2 linked regions of the Aquibium oceanicum genome follow. The protein of the gene in region 1 interacts with the protein of each later gene in a pairwise test. Links are inferred from orthologs where the notes say so. Each region holds a gene or a part of one and is shown on either strand. Other genes may lie near its edges. The genes, in order: BSQ44_RS10610 and dnaA.

Region 1 (10,070 bases):
GCCTTCATTCGCAAGCATATCTTCCCCGGCGGATACATCCCCGCGCTGTCGGAGGTGCTGCCGTCGGTCGAGCGTGCCGGCCTGATGAGCGGCGACATCGAGATCCTGCGGCTGCACTACGCCGAGACGCTCAAGCACTGGCGCCAGCGCTTCCTCGCGAACCGCGATCGCATCAAGTCGATCTACGACGAGCGCTTCTGCCGCATGTGGGAATTCTATCTCGCCGGTTCGGAAGCGGCCTTCCGCTGGCAGGACATGATGGTGTTCCAGATCCAGCTTACTCGCAGCAATTCGGTCCTGCCGATGACGCGCGAATACATGCTGGAATCGGAAAGGGACCTGGCCGAACACGGAGTCGCCGAGCCGGGCCACCTGCCAGAGAAGGCGACGCACACGCGCATGTCGGAACCCGGCGAATAGGACGATCGAAGCCCATCCTTCCCGCCGCGGTGCACGAGGCGGCAGGAGGAACCCTTTTGCTCATCGTTTCTCAAAACATCGGAGCGGATTCCCGCTCCGATTTTCTCGTTTTGTTCGCGTGAATACCTGGGCTACAATGCCCCTTCCCTAGGATCGATTCGCGTCAACCGGCTTTTTTGCATTTTCGATCCCGGGGCTGTGGAGAAGTGTGAATCACGGGCGGTGAGGCGGTTTCCCGCCCCATCCTTCGCCGACATCTGATACCGGGTTGGCGGGCAGGGAATCGACGGGAAAGAAATGGCAGAAGCAGTCCGCAAACTCGCGGTGGCGGAAACGCCGCTCTATCGCGAAGCGCCGAACAACATAGAGGCCGAGCAGGCGCTCCTGGGCGCCATCCTCGTCAACAATGACGCGTTTTATCGCGTTTCGGACTTCCTGAAGCCGCCCCATTTCTACGAACCGCTGCACCGCAAGATCTACGAGATCGCCGGCGAACTGATCCGGATGGGCAAGATGGCCAATCCGGTGACGATGAAGACCTTCCTGCCTGCCGACGAGAAGGTCGGCGACATTACCGTCACGCACTACCTCGCACGGCTCGCGGCGGAAGCCGTGACGATCATCAACGCATCCGACTACGGACGGGCGATCTACGACCTCGCGACGCGGCGCGCGTTGATCACCGTCGGCGAGGACATGGTCAACATCGCCTACGACGCGCCGGTGGACATGGCGCCCTCCGACCAGATCGAAGACGCAGAGAGGCGCCTCTTCGAACTCGCGGAGACCGGGCGCTATGACGGCGGCTTCGAAAGCTTCACCGACGCGGTCAAGACCGCCGTGGACATGGCCAACGCCGCTTACATGCGCGACGGCCATCTCTCGGGCATCTCCACCGGCTTCCGCGACATCGACCGCAGGCTCGGAGGCCTGCAGCCGTCGGATCTGGTCATCCTCGCCGGCCGACCCGCCATGGGCAAGACCTCGCTCGCCACCAACATCGCCTTCAACATCGCATCGGCCTACCAGCCGGCGCAGCAGGCCGACGGGTCCTTCAAGGCGGCCAATGGCGGCGTAGTCGGCTTCTTCTCGCTGGAAATGTCGTCCGAACAGCTCGCGACCCGCATCATCTCGGAGCAGACCGAGATCTCGTCCTCGAAGATCCGCCGCGGCGAGATTTCCGAGGCCGATTTCGAAAAGCTCGTCGCCTGCGCGCAGATGATGCAGAAGACGCCGCTCTTCATCGATCAGACGGGCGGCATCTCGATCGCCCAGCTTGCCGCCCGGGCGCGGCGGCTCAAGCGGCAGCGTGGGCTCGACGTGATCGTGATCGACTACGTCCAGCTGATGCAGGGCTCCTCGTCGAAATCGAACCAGAACCGCGTACAGGAAATCACCGAAATCACCACTGGCCTCAAGGCGCTCGCCAAGGAACTCCAGGTGCCGATCGTGGCGCTGTCGCAGCTCTCGCGCCAGGTCGAAAGCCGCGACGACAAGCGCCCACAACTTTCGGACCTGCGCGAATCGGGCTCGATCGAGCAGGACGCCGACGTCGTGCTTTTCGTCTATCGCGACGAATACTACATGCAGAACAAGGAGCCCGAGCCCGGCACGATGGAACACCAGCAGTGGCAGGAGAAGTTCGAGCGCGTGAAAGGCAAGGCCGAACTCATCATCGCCAAGCAGCGCCACGGCCCCACCGGCACGGTCGATCTCGCCTTCGAAGGCCAGTTCACCCGGTTCTCCGACCTCGCCGAGGAAAGTCATCTGCCGGAACGCTTCGAGTAGTCGCTTGGAGGAGGAATTCCACATCCGGGAGGCCGGGACCAAACCTCACCTTGCCGGCGGCCGGCTGACGATCGATCTGCGCTCGCTGCAGGCGAATTTTCGCGCGCTTGCAAAGGTGGCCGCGCCGGCCCGCGTCGCCGGAATCGTCAAGGCGGACGCCTATGGCATCGGCATCGCGGAGGTCGTCCCCGCGCTGGCGGCTGTCGGATGCGATACGTTCTTCGTCGCCCTGCCCGAAGAAGGCTTCGCAGTCAGGCGCGCTGCGCCGCAAGCGCGCATCTTCGTCCTCAACGGTCTCTTCGGAGCGGAGGCGGCCGAGGCATACGCCGGGTCGCAGCTGATCCCGGTGATCAACACCGCCGTCGACCTGACGATCTGGGAACGATTCTGCGGGCGGCAGGGTGCGGCGCACCCCTGCGCCATCCATGTCGACACCGGCATGAACCGCCTCGGCATCACGCCGGCCGAGGCGATTGCCTTCGCGGACGAGAACATGCTGACCGGCACGGTCAACCCGGTGCTCCTGATGAGCCATCTCGCCTGCGCCGACCGGCGCGACGATCCCAAGAACCGCAGGCAGCTCGAACTTTTTCGGCAGGTGCGGCGTGCGTTCGGGGATATGGAGGCGAGCCTCGTCAATTCCTCAGGCCTGCTGCTAGGGCGCGATTACCATTTCGGCCTCTGCCGCCCCGGCATCGCCGTATACGGCGGATCGCCCGCACCTGGCGTCACCATGCGCACCGTGGTGACGGCGGAAGCCCGCGTGGTTCAGATCCGCTATGCCAGGGCCGGCGAGACCATCAGCTACGGCGCGACGGCGGTCCTCGAGCGCGACAGCATCATCGCCGTTGCCGCGGCCGGATATGCCGACGGCTTCCCGCGCGCCGCGTCTGGCAGCGGGGTGCCGATCCGCCAGCTCTTTCCCGGCGGAAGCGGGTTCGTGCATGGTCGCCGCGTGCCGATCGTCGGGCGCGTGACCATGGACCTGACCATGTTCGACGTGACCGACCTCGGCGAGGACGGCATCGCGACGGGCGATCACATCGAACTCTTCGGGCCCAACCTGCCGCTCGACGAGGCCGCGCGCGCGGCGGGAACGATCTCCTACGAACTCCTCACCCGGATCGGCCAGCGCTACCACCGCGCCTACATCAGCGGCGCCGATACGCGGTGATGATGGTCGGAGCAGCCCGATAATGGCGAAGTCGCGCGTCCAGTTCATCTGCCAGAACTGCGGCTCGGTGCACAACCGCTGGGCTGGCAAGTGCGACAGCTGCGGCGAGTGGAACACGCTCGTCGAGGAAGGCACGGCCGGCGGCATCGGCTCAGGGCCGGCTTCCATGCGCAACGCCCGCAAGGGCCGTGCGGTGACGCTGACCTCCCTGTCCGGCGAGATCGAGGACGCGCCGCGTATTGCCAGCGGCATCGGCGAGCTCGACCGCGCCACCGGCGGCGGCTTCGTGCGCGGCTCCGCCCTGCTCGTCGGCGGTGATCCGGGCATCGGCAAATCCACGCTGCTCACTCAGGCCGCCGCAGCGCTCGCGCGCAAGGGGCACCGGGTCGTCTACGTCTCCGGCGAGGAGGCGGTGGCGCAGATCAGGCTGCGCGCCCAGCGTCTCGGCGCGGCCGACACGCCGGTCGAACTCGCAGCGGAGACCAACGTCGAGGACATCCTGGCGACTATCGCGGAGGGACGGCGGCCGGACCTCCTGATCCTCGATTCGATCCAGACCCTGTGGACGGACCTCGCTGATTCGGCGCCCGGCACCGTCACGCAGGTCCGCGCCTCGGCACAGGCGATGATCCGCTATGCCAAATCGACCGGGGCGGCGATCGTTCTGGTCGGCCATGTGACCAAGGAAGGCCAGATCGCCGGCCCGCGCGTGGTCGAGCACATGGTCGACGCCGTGCTCTACTTCGAAGGCGAAGGCGGACATCATTATCGCATCCTGCGCACGGTGAAGAACCGCTTCGGTCCCACTGATGAGATCGGCGTCTTCGAGATGTCCGACAAGGGACTGCGCGAGGTCGCCAATCCCTCTGAGCTTTTCCTCGGCGAGCGCCACGCCAAGGCGCCGGGTGCCGCCGTCTTCGCCGGCATGGAGGGCACGCGCCCGGTGCTCGTCGAGATCCAGGCATTGGTCGCCCCCTCGCCGCTCGGAACGCCGCGCCGGGCGGTGGTCGGCTGGGATTCGGCGCGTCTGTCGATGATCCTCGCGGTGCTCGAGGCGCATTGCGGCGTCCGATTCGCGCAGAACGACGTCTACCTCAACGTCGCGGGCGGCTACCGCATCTCGGAGCCGGCCGCCGATCTCGCCGTCGCTGCCGCACTGGTTTCGTCGCTCACCGGACTTGCCCTGCCCGCCGATTGTGTCTATTTCGGCGAAATCAGCCTTTCCGGCGCCGTCAGGCCTGTCGCGCATGCGCAGCAGCGGCTGAAAGAGGCGGAAAAACTCGGTTTCGGGCAGGCGGTCCTGCCCGCCGGCAGCGGGGACGTGGCAGGATCGATCGCGACGCGATCGTTCCAGCCGGATGCGCTGGCCGACCTCGTTGCCCGGATCGCGGGAACGAAGCGCGGTCACGAGGCGGACTGACGGATTGGAGTGGGCGACGATGCCGATTACGCTGCTTGACGGAATACTCGTCGGCTTTGCGCTTGTTTCCGCGATCCTGGCGATGGTCCGCGGCCTCTCGCGCGAACTTCTCTCCATCGCCTCGTGGGCGGCGGCCGCGGCGGCGGCCTTTTTCCTCTACCCCTTTGTGCTCCCCTACGTCGCGCCCTACATAGACAACGACAAGATCGCGCTTGCCGCCTCAGCGGCCATCGTCTTCCTGCTCGCGCTGATCGTGGTGACGGTGATCACGATGAAGCTGGCCGACTTCATCATCGATTCGCGGGTCGGCGCGCTCGATCGGACGCTCGGTTTCGTCTACGGCGCGGCGCGCGGGATCCTCGTGATCGCCGTGGCTCTGATGTTCTTCAACTGGCTGGTAGGCGACAACAAGCCGGAATGGGTGGCCGAGGCGAAGTCGTTGCCCCTGCTCGAAGGCATCGGCGCGAAGTTGCAGGAAGTGCTTCCGGACGATCCGGAGAACTCGATCATCAAGCGCCTGACCGAAGGCGACGAGGCCGAGACGAACAACTGATCCGTCGCCCGCGGGTAGGCGGAACAACGGCGCCGAAGAGCGCAAAGGCGGCTTGCAATGGCAGACGCAGCGATCGACACGCACCACGAACGGGACACGTGCGCCGGTGAGGCCGACGACCACTTCCACGACGAGTGCGGTGTGTTCGGCATCTTCGGGCGGCAGGACGCGGCTGCGATCGTCACCCTTGGCCTGCACGCGCTCCAGCATCGCGGGCAGGAAGCGGCCGGCATCGTCTCCTATGACGGCTCGCAGTTCCACGTCGAGCGCCATGTCGGCCTGATCGGCGACACCTTCACCAAGCAGTCGGTGATCGACCGGCTGCAGGGCACGCGCTCCATAGGCCATACGCGCTACGCGACGACCGGCGGCGCAGGCCTGCGCAACGTCCAGCCCTTCTTCGCCGAGCTTGCCGACGGGGGCCTGGCCATCGCCCACAATGGCAACATCACCAACGCGATGACCGTCCAGCGCGCCCTGCAGAAGCAGGGTTCGATCTTCTCGTCTACCTCGGACACCGAGACGATCCTTCACCTGGTGGCGACCAGCAAGCAGCGCGACACCAATGCCCGCTTCATCGAGGCGGTGCGGCAGATCGAGGGCGCCTTCTCGCTGGTGGCGCTGACCTCCAAGAAGATGATCGGCTGCCGCGATCCGCTCGGCATCCGCCCGCTGGTGCTCGGCGACCTCGACGGCGCCTGGATCCTCGCCTCGGAAACCTGCGCGCTGGACATCATCGGCGCGCGCTTCGTGCGCGACCTCAAGCCGGGCGAGATGGTGGTGGTCACCACCAACGGAATCGAGAGCCATTTTCCTTTCGAGCCGGCGAAATCCCGCTTCTGCATCTTCGAGTACGTCTATTTCGCCCGACCGGATTCGTCCGTGGAAGGCCGCAACGTCTATGACGTGCGCAAGAAGATCGGAATCGAACTGGCGCGCGAAAGCCCGGTGGAGGCGGACATCGTCGTTCCCGTCCCCGATTCGGGAACGCCTGCGGCCATCGGCTTTTCTCAGGAAGCGGGGCTTCCCTTCGAACTCGGCATCATCCGCAACCACTATGTCGGCCGAACCTTCATTTCGCCGGGCGATTCGATCCGCCACATGGGCGTGAAACTGAAGCACAACGCCAATCGCCGGATGATCGAAGGGAAGCGCGTGGTGCTGGTCGACGATTCCATCGTGCGCGGCACCACCAGCCAGAAGATCGTGCAGATGGTGCGCGAGGCGGGCGCGAAGGAAGTGCACATGCGCATTGCATCGCCGCCTACCCGCGCCTCCTGCTTCTACGGCGTCGACACGCCCGAGAAGGCCAAGCTTCTCGCCTCGCGCATGTCGGTCGAGGAGATGGCGGATTTCATCCGCGTCGATTCGCTGGGTTTCCTGTCCATCGACGGCCTCTACCGCGCCGTCGGCGAGACCGCGCGCAACGGGGAGTCGCCGCAGTTCTGCGACGCCTGCTTCAGCGGTGAGTACCCTACGCGACTGCTCGATTTCGAAGGCGCCGACAACGTGCGCTCGCTGTCGCTGCTGGCGGCGGGAGGGCAGTGATAGGGTTCGCCCTACGGCGTGACCAGCTTCAGGCCGACGATGCCGGCGACAATGAGACAGATGCAGGCGAGCCGGATCGCGTCCGAGGACTCGCCGAAGAGAAGGATGCCGAGAACCACTGTGCCGATCGTGCCGATGCCGGTCCACACCGCATAGGCGGTGCCGAGCGGCAGCGTCCGGAGGGCGAGACCGAGAAGGGCGAGGCTCACCGTCATGGAAACGATGGTGGCGAGAGTGGGCCACAGCCGCGTGAACCCTTCGGTGTATTTCAAGCCGACCGCCCAGCCGATCTCGAACAGTCCAGCGGCAAACAGTATGAGCCAGGACATCGTCATCCCCCTTGCAGGCGATGAGGCCGTCCCCATCAGTGATTGTCGCAGATGCAGGGCCGTCCCCGCTGTGTGGAAATAAGCCAACGCGTCCGACGCCGCAAGCCGCCGGGTTTCGTTCGCGAGACATTCATTCTAAGAGCCGGTCTCGATATTCTCTGGAGATACCTCCCGCATGAACGCGCATCCCGACCTTACCGGCCGCACCGCCCTCGTCACCGGCGCCTCGCGCGGCATCGGCTACTTCATCGCCAAGCACATGGCGGCTGCGGGCGCGCAAGTGATCGCGGTCGCGCGCACTGTCGGCGGGCTGGAAGAACTCGACGACGAGATCAAGGCCGAGCATGCCCGCTCGGGCAAGGGCGAGGCGACGCTGGTGCCGCTCGACCTGACCGACATGCCGGGCATCGATCGCCTCGGCAGCGCCATTCACGAGCGCTGGGGCAAGCTCGACATCCTGGTCGCCAATGCCGGCGTGCTGGGCGTCATCGGGCCGCTCGCGCATATCGAGGCGAAGGTCTTCGAGAAGGTGATGGCGGTCAATGTCACCGGCGTCTGGCGTCTGATCCGCTCCGTCGATCCGCTGCTGCGCAACTCGGATGCCGGCCGCGCCATCATCATGTCGTCGGGCGCCGCCCACAACGCACGCGCCTACTGGGGACCCTATGCCGCATCGAAAGCCGCCGTGGAGGCGCTCGCGCGCTCCTGGGCCGACGAGACGAAGAACACGCCGCTCCGTGTGAACTCGGTCAATCCGGGGGCTACCCGAACGGCGATGCGCGCGCAGGCGATGCCGGGCGAGAACCCCGCGACCCTGCCGCATCCCTCCGAGATCGCCGCCAACATCGTCCCGCTGGCGAGCCCGTCGCTCACCGAGACCGGGCTGATCTTCGATGCCCGCGAAAGGACTTTTCTTTCCTACCAGATGCCCAGGTAGCAGCACCTCGCGACAAGCGTGATCCGGCACTTGGTGCCGGGCAATGCACCGGCGAACTTCCACTGCTTCGGAGGTCGGAGAGGCGCGCGGAACGATTTTCTTCTCCACGCCTTCTGCGAGGGAAAGAATTCCGCCGGCTGCTCCTCCTTCGCATCTCTGATCGGCGAAAGCACCGCCGCGACGGCGTATCAGAGTGTTCTTTGGAGTTCATACACCATGGATCTCGTTCCGCTGATCGATGCTGTCGGTGAAAACGGCGCGGCCCTCGCGGGCGGCGTGGTTCTCGGCCTCGTGTTCGGGTTCTTCGCGCAGCGGACGGCCTTCTGCACCCGCACCGCCGTTCTCGATCTGGTGCGCGGCCGAGGCAACGCCGCGCTCGCCACGTGGGCCGCCGGGTTCGCCGCCGCCGTCTTGGGCGTGCAGCTCCTCCTCTACACCGGATCGCTCGAGGTTACCGAGACCCGCTTCTTCTCGACACCGCAGAGCCTGTCGGGCGCGCTGATCGGCGGTGCCTTGTTCGGGCTCGGCATGGTACTCGCGCGCGGATGTGTGTCGCGGCTTCTCGTACTCGGCGCCTCGGGCAATCTGCGCGCGCTGTTCACGCTGGCGATCCTCGCGGTCTTCGCGCTCGCCACCTATGATGGCTTCCTCGTCCCCGCCCGCGATGCGATCGGCGGCCTGTGGAACTCGGCTGCGATCGGAGGCAACGATCTGCTCGCCCATGCAGGGCTAGACCACTTCGGTGGCGTGGCGATCGGCGTCGTTCTCGCGGTCGCAGCGCTCGCGCTGGCGATTTCCACCCGACTTTCCCCTGCCCGCTTCACGGGCGGCGTGATCGTCGGCCTCACCATCGTCGGCGGCTGGTACTTCACCTGGCAATTGTCGCTGCAGGTCTTCGAGCCGATCCAGGCCGAGAGCCTTTCCTACGTCCGCCCGCTTGCCACCACCATCGGCCTCGGCACGGGAACGGCTGGCGCGGCCGGGCTCGACCAGGGCCTCCTTGTCGGCATCCTCGCCGGCGCCTTCATTGCCGCGGTGGCGTTCCGGCAGTTCCGCATCGCCACCTTCTCGGAGCCCGGCACGCCTTCGGTACTGCGCTACGCGCTCGGCGCCGCGCTGATGGGCTTCGGCGGCATTCTTGCCGTCGGCTGCACCATCGGAGCCGGCTTCACCGGCGGATCGGTGCTGGCCGTCACGTCGCTTCTGGGCCTCGCATCGATGATCGTCAGCGCTGCCATTGCCGACCGGGTGATCGACGGCCGCAAACTGGCGCCATCGTCGATCGGGGCTTCCCCCGTCGCTGCCGAATAACCTTCTCAGTCGATCCCGCCGTTCCCTTCTTCGCTCTCCGGCGTCACGTCGAGAACTGCCGCATGCATCGTGATGGTCGGCAATCCCGGCCGGCAATCGGTCATGCAGGGGTGCGTCCTGTCGGCATAATGCGGTTCGGACAACCGGTCATCCTCGAAGAAGTTGGCTTCGTTCGGTAACTTCACCGTGGCGAAATTTTCCTTCGACAGCTCGAAATCCTCGTCCGTCACCACGTCGTTCAGGAAGAGCAGATAGGCCGTCAGCGCGTAGAGTTCATCGCTCTCCAGCCCGCGCGCATCGCCGAAGGGCATGGCGCGGTTGACGTAGTCGTAGACGGTCGAGAGATAGGGCCAGTAGGAGCCGATCGTCTTTTCCGGGCGATCGGCCTTCAGCGTATCGTGTCCGCCCGCCAGCACCGGCCAGCGGCCGATACCCTCGCCGAAGTCGCCGTGGCAGGCGGCGCAGCGTTCCGTATAGATCCCCTCGCCCTGCATCACCGTGCCGCGTCCCTCGGGCAAGCCCTCGCCGTCGGGGCGCACGTCGATGTTCCACGCGGCGATCTCGTCGGCCGTGGCGGCGCGCCCGAGCCC
Region 2 (10,074 bases), 1.5 Mb from region 1 along the record:
ACCTTCGAGCGTGCGGCCGGCGGCGCGGTCGCGTTCGCGTCCCTCCGCCAGGCGGCGGCGAAAGTCTTCCTCGGCGTCGAGAGACGCGCTCGCGGCAAGCGCTTCCTCCAGGGGGCCGGAAAGCGCCAGGTCGGCCTTCGGGAAAGGACCGGTGTCGGGCGCCCGCTCGATCATGGCCTTGAGCAGCCGCACCATCTCGAAGCGTGCCGCGGCGATGGCGGCGCCGGTCTCCGCCATCTGCGCCTCGATGGCCTCGAACCAGGCTTCGTTTCTTGATCCCTCCGCCAGCAGGCGGTTGCGCCCGCGCATCGCCTTCTCGTAGTCGAGCGCGCGGCGGCCATGGGCGGGGTCGATGGTCAGCACGAGCCTGTCGAGGAAGCGCCTGCGGTCGGAGGCCGGACCGGTGAAGAGCCCGTCCATAGCCGGCGTCAGCCACATCACGCGCAGCCATTCCAGCATCTCGTCGGCCGATCGTGCGGTCGCGCCGTTGATGCGGACCTTGCGCCCCCCGTCCCCCTCGGCTGCGATTTCGCCCGCGCCGGTGCCGATTTCGGCCTCGCCCGACGGACCTTCGATCCGCGCATGGATGGCGAAGCCCCCGGGAGCGGCCTCGCGAACCAGGTCCGCATAGGGTGCCCGGCGAAGCCCGCGGCCGGGCGAAAGCAGGGAGATCGCTTCCAGGAGATTGGTCTTGCCCGCGCCGTTTTCGCCCGACAGCACGACGGCGCCCGGAGCGAAATCGGCGGCGAGGCTGGCGTAGTTGCGAAAGTTCGTCAGCTTGAGCCGGCCGATCGCGGCCCGGCGAGGCCGGCCGGCGGCTTCGCGATCCTCGTCGGCCACCGCCTCAGACGCGCATCGGCATCAGGACGTAGAGCGCCTGTTCATCCGCGAGATCGGTGATGAGCGTCGGAGAGCCGGCATCGGCGAGCATGAATTGCGCCTCCGATCCGTTGAGTTGCGCCGCCACGTCGAGGAGATAACGCGCATTGAAGCCGATCTCGACGGGATCGGAATCGTAGTCGGCCGCGATTTCCTCGACCGCGCTGCCGGAATCGGGATTGTTGACCGTCAGTGTGACCTGGCCGTCGGCGATCGACAGCTTGACCGCGCGGCCGCGCTCGGAGGAGATGGTGGAGACGCGGTCGACGGCCGCCGCGAAGCTCTGGCGATCGATCACGAGCTTCTTGTCGTTGCCCGACGGGATGACCCGCTGGTAATCCGGGAAGGTGCCGTCGATGAGCTTCGAGGTGAGTACGACGCTGCCGATGGTCAGCCGGATCTTGGTGTCGGACAGCTCCACGACCACCTTCACGTCCGGATTGTCGACGAGTTTCTGGAGTTCGCTGACCGTCTTGCGCGGGATGATGATGCCCGGCATGCCTTCCGAACCGGCAGGCGCCTCGATCTCGGCGCGCGCCAGTCGGTGGCCGTCCGTCGCGACGGAACGCAGCATGAGCTTCCCGCCGCTCTCGTGCGTGTGCAGGAAGATGCCGTTGAGATAGTAGCGGGTCTCCTCGGTCGAGATCGCGAACTGGGTCTTGTCGATCAGGCCCTTCAGGGCCGGCGCCTCGAGGCGGAAGATGTGGGAGAAGGAGCCCGCGGTCAGTTCCGGGAAGTCGGACTGCGGCAGGCACTGCAGCTTGAAGCTCGACCGGCCCGAGATCACCGACATGGAGTGGCCTTCCGGATCGGTCTTCAGCATCACCTCGGCACCGTCCGGCAGCTTGCGCACGATGTCGTAGAGCAGATGCGCAGGGACCGTCGTCGCTCCCGCCTGTTCGATCTGCGCGGGCGTCGCCTCCGTCACCTCGAGATCGAGATCGGTCGCCTTCAGCTCCAGGACCGCGCCGTCGGCCTTCAGCAGCACGTTCGACAGGATCGGGATCGTGTTGCGCCGTTCGACCACGCGATGCACGTGGTTGAGCGACTTGAGCAGGTTGGAACGTTCGAGTGTGACGCGCATGACGGACCGGTCTCGTGATCAGGGATGCTTCGAGCGCGAAGCGCAGAAACGAACGGCCCGAAACGGGCCGACAACGAGGGGCAAAATGACAGGAAAAGCGCGGCAAAGGCAAGCCCGCGCGAGGGCTACGCCCCCTTCGCGCGGGCATTCCCGGGGGAAAAGCGCCCCGGTCCGCCGCCCCGCGCGACCGGTCAGGCCGCCTGGTCGTTTATGAGCCTGCGCAGCAGCTCCAGTTCCTGCTCCAGCTTCTCGTCGGTGCCCGAGAGACCTTCGATCTTTCGCACCGCATGCAGCACGGTCGTATGGTCGCGTCCGCCGAACCGCCGCCCGATCTCGGGAAGGGAGCGCGGGGTCATCACCTTCGACAGATACATCGCCACCTGACGCGGCTTGACGATCGTGCGGGTGCGCCGGTTCGAGAGCAGCTCGGTCTTGGATACGTTGTAGTGGCGCGCCACGATGCGCTGGATATCCTCGATCCGCACCCGCTTCGGTTCGCCCGACCGGAACATGTGGCCGAGCAGTTCGTCGATGCGGTCGATCGTCAGCTGTGGTTCGAACGACTGCCGAAACAGCAACTGGTTGAAGGCGCCCTCGAGTTCGCGGCCGCTGCCGGTGACGGTGCGAGCGACGTGCTCCAGGATCTCGTCGGGAATTGCCAGCGACTGGTCTTCCGAGCGGGCCGCTTCCAGACGCTGCTTCAGCATGGACAGGCGCATGGCCATGTCCGGCGCCGACATTTCGAGCGAGACCCCGCCCTGCAGACGCGACCGGACGCGCGGTTCCAGCGATTCCAGATCAGACGCGGGACGGTCGGCAGCGACCACGACCTGTTTGGCGCTGTCGAGCAGCATGTTGATGAGATGGCAGAACTCGTGCTGGATCGACTTGCCCTGCAGGAACTGCATGTCGTCGATGATGAGCAGGTCGATGTCGCGAAGCTGTTCCTTCAGCGTCAGGGCATTGTTGTCGCGGATCGCGGTGGCGAAACGCCACATGAAGTACTCCGCCGTCAGGTAGACGACACGCGAGCCGGGGCGCCGCGCCAGCGACTCGGCGGCGATCGCCTGGAGCAGGTGCGTCTTGCCGAGCCCCACGGAGGCGTGGATGAAGAGCGGATTGAAGCGGATCGAGGTGGATGCATTCTCCGCCACCGTCCGCGCGGCGGCGAAGGCCACGCGGTTCGAGGGACCGTCCACGAAACTGTCGAACGTGTAGCGTCCGTCCAGCGGCGACCCGAGGATGCTCTGCCGAGGGGCGTTGTCTTTTATCGGGGCGCGGGGCTGCGCCTGCTTCGGTGCCGCCAGGACACCGTTGCCCAATGCCGTCTGGGGATTGCGCGTGGCCGGCTTGGCCGGGGCCGGCTCGGCCTCGATCAGTCCGCGGGTCGACCTGGCAGCGGTACGGACGACGATTTCAAGCCGCAGGATCTCGGGCTGTTCCTTCTTCCAGAGCTCGGTGATGAGGGACAGATAGTGATTGTTGATCCAGGAGCGCAGGAACGCCGTGGGTACCGATAGCCTGACAACGCCGCGCGAAGCTTCCGCAAGCTTCATGCGTCCGAACCAGCTCGAATAGACGTCCGCGCCGAGGCGCGCCTGCAACTGAGCCCGCAACTTGTCAAAGATGGAGTCTGCTTCCGAAGCTCCGCCGCGCATCGTGCCTTCTCCGCCGTTGTTGACAATGAAAGGAAGCCCCGCCTGTGCCCCCGTTTCAATTCCGCCGTACATGTCCTCGTTCCTTTTCATTGATCAAAGCTGCCCTCTCGCTCGCAACGGAACGGTCGCGAACGTCCTCGATTTTATCAGGCGGCCGCAGGCCGCACTCCTCGCTACACGTCCCCATTTCCTGCCGCCCCATTCGGGACGGCACGTCCCACTCCAGGCGCTCACGCGCCTTGGTCCCCAGTTTTCGGACAGCGCAAGGACCCCGCCCTGGCGCATACGCCAGGAGACACACGTCCTCACCTTACGCTGGACACGACGCTGACCGCCGCCTCAAACGGGCAAAACTCTAGCGCTCACCGGTTTCAATCCGGCGTGTGAGCGGTTCGAATTTTCCTGGGTATTAAGGGCCGCAGCCCTGTCCCGTTTGATGCTTAGACCTTAGAAAATGCGCTTCCGAGAGGCAAGGCCGCTTCATCGGTTTTTTACGGATATGGCGTAGCCGAGAGGTTGAAATCGGAGCCCTGAACTCAACCGTTCGGATAATTGCTTTGTGAATCAAACTGTTCCGAAACCGGGCATTTTGCGTAAGCGGCTATTAAAGAAATGATAATTTTCTGCTTGACATAATTAATTCACGCTAGCGTGAGGCTGCTGATGAACAAGCTGTGGACATCCCCGCGCAAGCTGTTGTTTTTGCTCCAGAAATCGTGAGCGCCGCTTTGCGGTTGCAAGGGTCCGTTTCCCCACGCCGGTCTGCAGGACGGTTATGCCGGCAAACGAAAAGCGTCCCGTTTTTCGCAATGCACTATGATGCCATGGGCAAGCCATTGGAGGCAAACGAAAAGCCCGGCGTTGCCGCCGGGCTTCATCAAGAATTGCTTAGCCGTATGACGTTGCGTCAGGCGCCGAGAGCCTTCACGCGCTGTGCCAGACGGGACACTTTCCGCGAGGCGGTGTTCCTGTGCAGGACGCCCTTCGTCGCGGCGCGCATCAGCTCCGGCTGAGCGTCCCTGAAAGCCGTCTCGGCCGCCGTCTTGTCTCCGGAAGCGATTGCTTCCTCGACCTTGCGCACGAAGGTGCGCACGCGCGAACGGCGGTTCTTGTTCATTTCGGTCCGGCGGGCGATCTTGCGCGTAGCCTTCTTGGCCGAGCTCGTATTGGCCATGGTGCCTCTCTCGTTTTGCCAGGGTCGCGCCACTCCGATGCCGGCAGGCGCGAAAACAAACGGGCGGCCGGATGGGCCGCCTCAGTCGTGCGGGCTTATAGTCGAGCTTCGGCGATGCGTCAACGCCTTCCGGCGGTGAAATACGAGAGTTTCACGGGCCCGATCGAGTCCTACCAACGGACGGTCGATCGTGCCGGGAGTCTCACCGACGAGGCTCCGATGAGGCGACGGAATGCTCCTCGCTCCGGGGAGCGGTGACGACTTTTATTATATGAGTTCGCCAGCGACCGCAGCCGTCAATCGCTCTCGCCTTCGATGGAGGGCACCGAAACGCCGGCCATCTCGGCGGCAAGCAGCCGCGCCGCGCCGGCGCGAGCGAACCGCATCAGGAGGGACTTGCGGGTGGCCGGCGCCAGCCGGTGTTCGGGAGCGTCGCGGACCACTTCCGCGCCGTAGCCGTCCGACAGGATGAAGCCGCACTCCTCCGGGAAGATCGAGGCCGGGACCTCCGGATGGGTGGCGAAGAAGAAGCGATCTGAGTGAAGCCGGTACTCCGGCCATTTCCGGTCGACGCGGAAATCCTCCACCGAGGACTTGATCTCTATGATCCATATCTCGGCATTGCGGGTGATCGCGATCAGGTCGGCCCGTCGGCCGGATGCAAGCGAAAGCTCCGGCAGGACGTGCGCGTTCATCTGCAACAGCATGCGCTGGACGCCGCGCCGGACCAGAAGCGCGCGTTCCGACTGACGGCCGTCGACGAGGGGATTGAGGGGAATCGGCGAGACGATGGGCATCGGCGCAGAATGCCACCATCGGGTTCGAAGCGAAACCTTCCGTCCAGCAGGTGCAAAAAGGCTCCTGCCATAGCGGCGGTCGCGAGGCCGGTCGGGGCTCCGGGGAACGAAGATGTTGCCGAACTGCAATAATTGTGGCTGAATTCCGCCCGTGGGGACGCGCCGGTGCCGATGAGGCTTGGCAAAATCAAGGTAAACTGCCGTTAAGATTTCGGACCTAATCATGGCTCGAATCGGGCAGGGCCTTCAATCGGGAACGAAGCATGAGAACAAGAGCAATCGTCGTCGCGGCGGGGTTGGCACTGGCGACGGCACTCGCGGGCTGCACGTCCGACGGCACCATCAGCATGTTTTCCTCCTCGTACGGATCGAAGAAGGATTCCGGCTACCAGCTGCCGTCCATTCCCATCTCCAAGGTGCCGCGGAAGTATCATCGGCAGACCGTCCGCTACGACACGAAGGAGAAGCCGGGTACCATCATCGTCGATACCAACGAGAAGTTCCTCTATCTCGTCATGCCGGAAGGCAAGGCGATGCGCTACGGCATCGGCGTCGGGCGCGAGGGCTTCGAGTGGAAAGGCACGGCGCGCGTGGCCATGAAGCGCGAGTGGCCGACCTGGACCCCGCCCTCCGAGATGATAGGCCGGCAGCCGGAACTTGCAAAATGGCGCGGCGGCATGCCGCCCGGTCTGATGAACCCACTCGGCGCGCGGGCGCTCTACCTGTTCAACAAGAATGGCGACACCGGATACCGCCTCCACGGCACGCCGGAATGGAATTCCATCGGGCAGGCGATGTCTTCGGGATGCATCCGGCTGATCAACCAGGACATCATCGACCTCTACGAGCGCGCGGAGAACGGCGCCAAGGTCATCGTTCTCTAAAGAAGAGCGCGGGTCGCCCCATCGCGGCGGCGACCCTTCGATCGTGCCCGGATCCGGCAAAGGCCCGGCACGATCACACCACCTGACGGGTTATTAAGCGCATTCCGGTCGGAACAGTTTGCGGGCGCGGTGTATTGCGTCCTGTGAACAGCCACGGGAGTGCTCAGATGCCGGACCAGATCTGGTGGAAGCGCGGGATCGTCTACCAGATCTACCCGCGATCCTTTCAGGACACCAACGGAGACGGGATCGGCGACCTGGAAGGCATTCGCCGCCGGCTCGACTATCTTGCCTGGCTCGGTGTCGAGGCCATCTGGATTTCGCCCTTCTATCCCTCGCCCATGGCCGATTTCGGCTACGACGTGTGCGACTATCGCGGCGTCGATCCGATGTTCGGGACGATGGAGGACTTCGAGCGGCTGGTTGAAGACGCGCACGCCCGCGACCTCAAGGTTATCCTCGACTTCGTGCCGAACCACACTTCCGAGGAACATCCCTGGTTCCGGCAAAGCCGGCAGTCGCGCGACAACGACAGGCGCGACTGGTACATCTGGCGCGATCCCGCTCCCAACGGAGGGCCGCCCAACAACTGGATCAGCAATTTCGGCGGCTCCGCGTGGCAATGGGACGAAGCCACTGGACAATACTACTACCACGCCTTCCTGAAGGAGCAGCCGGACCTCAACTGGCGCAACCGCGAGGTTCGCGAGGCGATGTACGATGCCATGCGCTTCTGGCTCGACCGCGGTGTCGACGGGTTCCGCGTCGACGTCATCTGGCATCTCATCAAGGACGCGGAGTTCCGCGGCAACCCGCCCAACCCCTCCTTCCAGCCAAGCCAGGCGGAGATCAACCGTTTTCTTCAGGTGCATTCGGCCGATCAGCCGGAGGTGCACGAGGTGATCGCCGAGATGCGGTCGGTTCTGCAGGAGTATCCGGAGCGGGTGCTGATCGGCGAGATCTACCTGCCGCTCGAAAGGCTCGTTGCCTATTACGGCGAGGACCTGAAGGGCGCGCACCTGCCGTTCAACTTCCAGCTTCTCCAGGCCAGCTGGCGCGCGGAGGAGATCGCCAGGCTGATCGTCGAATACGAGGACAAGCTCCCCGATGGCGGCTGGCCGAACTGGGTGCTCGGCAACCACGATCAGAAGCGGATCGCCGCGCGCGTGGGGCTGGAACAGGCGCGGCTTGCCGGCATGCTGCTCCTGACCCTACGCGGGACACCCACCATGTACTACGGCGACGAGATCGGCCTCGGCGAGGTGCAGATCCCGCCGGAGGCCGTGCAGGACCCGTGGGAGAAGAACGAGCCGGGCCTCGGCGTCGGCCGAGATCCCGCGCGCACCCCGATGCAGTGGGAGGACGGGGCCAACGCTGGCTTCACGGCAGGAAAGCCCTGGCTGCCGCTCGCAGCCGATAATGGCGATTGCAACGTCGCCTGCCTTCGTGATGACAAGAACTCGATTCTGTCGCTTTATCATCAGCTGATCCATTTCCGGCAGAGACACCCCGCGCTGAGCGTCGGCTCCTTCGAACTCAGTGGTGCCGAGGGCAACGTGCTGGCCTTCGAGCGCCGCCACGGCGACGAACGCTTCCGGATCGTGCTGAACTTCAGCAAGGAGAACCGCTCCTGCGCGATCCCTCGGGGATCGAAGGCACGTATCGTGCTGTCCACGGCTCTCGACCGCACAGGCGAGGAACTGGATGGATCGGTCGAGCTGCGGCCGAACGAGGGCATCCTGGCGACCCTCGAGCGCGACTGACCGACAAAGAGCCATCCCATCTGCTGTCGGAACGTGACCGCGCGGGAACCGTTGTCATGCCACATTGAAACGGGACGGGTTTGCCGATGCTGGACCTCTGGTACAAGAACGCGGTCATCTATTGCGTCGACGCGGACGCCTTCATGGATTCCAACGGCGACGGGGTCGGCGACTTCAAGGGCCTCGCCGACCGGCTCGACTACATCGAATCGCTCGGCGCCACCTGCATCTGGCTGCTGCCCTTCTATCCGAGCCCCAACCGGGACAACGGCTACGACATCACGGATTTCTACGGCGTCGACCCTCGCCTCGGATCGCTGGGGGATTTCGTCGCCTTCACGCGCGCGGCGCACGACAGAGGGATGCGGGTCCTCGTCGATCTGGTCGTGAACCACACCTCGATCGACCACCCCTGGTTCCAGAGCGCGCGCAGCGACCCGAATTCTCCCTACCGGGACTGGTACGTCTGGTCGGATGAGAAGCCGGAGAACATCCACGACGGCGTGGTCTTCCCGGGCGTGCAGGAGGCGATCTGGACGTACGATCGCAAGGCGAAGAGCTGGTACCTTCATCGGTTCTACAAACATCAGGCTGATCTCAACACCGCCAATCCCGAGGTGCGGGAAGAGATCGACAAGATCATGGGCTTCTGGCTCCAGCTCGGGGTCTCGGGCTTCCGCATGGACGCGGTCCCGTTCCTGATCGAGTACAAGGGGCTGAAAGAGCGTCCGAAGGAGGATCCGGCGGACTATCTGTCGGATTTGCGCCGGCTGCTGTCCTGGCGTCGCGCGGAATCCGTCCTGCTTGCCGAGGCGAACGTCACCATGAAGGAGGTGACCGACTATTTCGGCAAAGATGGAAACCGCATCCAAATGGTCTTCAACTTCATGCTGAACCAGCACATGTTCCTCGGCTTCGTCCGCAAGGATGCCGAGCCCATCCGGCGGGTTCTCGCCATGATGCCGGACCTGTCGATCGAGGGGCAGTGGGGCACGTTCCTGCGCAACCACGACGAACTCGATCTCGGGCGCCTGTCCAACCTGGAACGCCAGGAGGTCTTCAATGCGATGGCGCCCGATCCGGGCATGATCGTCTACGATCGCGGCATCCGGCGGCGCCTGGCGCCGATGCTCGACGGGGACCAGCGCCGGCTCCGGCTCGCCTACAGCCTGATGTTCTCGCTGCCGGGTACGCCCGTCATCTGGTACGGCGAGGAGATCGGCATGGGCGAGAACCTCGATCTCAAGGAGCGCGAGGCGGTCCGCACGCCCTTGCAGTGGTCGTCCCGGCCGAATGGCGGCTTCTCCGTCTGCCCCGGGGAGGACCTCGTCCGCGAGATGAAGGAAGATGGCGAGTACGGCTACGCGAAGGTCAACATCGACGCCCAGAACAATGCCCCCGATTCGCTGCTCAACTTCATCCGCGGCCTGATAAGGGCGCGGCGGGCGGTGCCCGATATCGGCTGGGGGAAGTGGGAGGTCCTGGAGCTCGATTCACGGCTGCTGGGACTGCGGTGCTCCTGGCGCGGCAACGAAATCATCACGATCCACAACCTGTCGGACCAGAACGTCGAAGCCAGGATAGAGGGGAAGGACGAAGGCGAGCCGCTGGTGCCGATCCTGAGCGGAAGCGGCGGACGTGAACCGGTCACCTGTGGCGAGAAGTTCAGCCTGGGACCCTACGATTTCGTGTGGCTGCGCCCCGACGAGGACCGTCGCTGAGCCCGCGGTCGCAGCCCCAAGACCCAGCTATTTGCGCAGCACCACCCAGATAGCGTGGATGATGCCGGGAATGTAGCCCAGCAACGTCAGCAGGATGTTGAGCCAGAAGTGCAG

The links.
Region 2: the proteins of BSQ44_RS10610 (region 1) and dnaA interact in binary tests that used the Escherichia coli proteins (3 or more experiments, as listed by UniProt). The link is inferred for Aquibium oceanicum from one-to-one orthologs.

Annotation. Positions count from the first base shown.
Region 1 is NZ_CP018171.1:2,133,300-2,143,369, reverse strand. The notes cover bases 1-2,962. They hold BSQ44_RS10610 (replicative DNA helicase), read left to right. Parts: upstream 1-717; coding sequence 718-2,208; downstream 2,209-2,962. Other genes in these bases: alr (alanine racemase), read left to right, coding at 2,213-2,962; BSQ44_RS10615 (SAM-dependent methyltransferase), read left to right, coding at 1-420. Outside these bases: more of alr, read left to right, coding at 2,963-3,382; DNA repair protein RadA, read left to right, coding at 3,405-4,802; BSQ44_RS10595 (CvpA family protein), read left to right, coding at 4,822-5,355; purF (amidophosphoribosyltransferase), read left to right, coding at 5,413-6,903; quaternary ammonium compound efflux SMR transporter SugE, read right to left, coding at 6,915-7,232; BSQ44_RS10580 (SDR family NAD(P)-dependent oxidoreductase), read left to right, coding at 7,408-8,169; BSQ44_RS10575 (YeeE/YedE family protein), read left to right, coding at 8,386-9,480; BSQ44_RS10570 (c-type cytochrome), read right to left, coding at 9,486-10,070. UniProt on the Escherichia coli protein: The main replicative DNA helicase, it participates in initiation and elongation during chromosome replication. Travels ahead of the DNA replisome, separating dsDNA into templates for DNA synthesis.
Region 2 is NZ_CP018171.1:623,414-633,487, forward strand. The notes cover bases 1,434-4,399. They hold dnaA (chromosomal replication initiator protein DnaA), read right to left. Parts: upstream 3,712-4,399; coding sequence 2,155-3,711; downstream 1,434-2,154. Other genes in these bases: dnaN (DNA polymerase III subunit beta), read right to left, coding at 1,434-1,963. In the rest of the region: DNA replication/repair protein RecF, read right to left, coding at 1-792; more of dnaN, read right to left, coding at 845-1,433; rpsT (30S ribosomal protein S20), read right to left, coding at 4,529-4,795; BSQ44_RS03165 (MmcB family DNA repair protein), read right to left, coding at 5,092-5,592; BSQ44_RS03170 (L,D-transpeptidase), read left to right, coding at 5,856-6,476; BSQ44_RS03175 (alpha-amylase family glycosyl hydrolase), read left to right, coding at 6,644-8,239; BSQ44_RS03180 (alpha-amylase family protein), read left to right, coding at 8,326-9,960; BSQ44_RS03185 (YqaE/Pmp3 family membrane protein), read right to left, coding at 9,988-10,074. UniProt on the Escherichia coli protein: Plays an essential in the initiation and regulation of chromosomal replication. Binds in an ATP-dependent fashion to the origin of replication (oriC) to initiate formation of the DNA replication initiation complex once per cell cycle.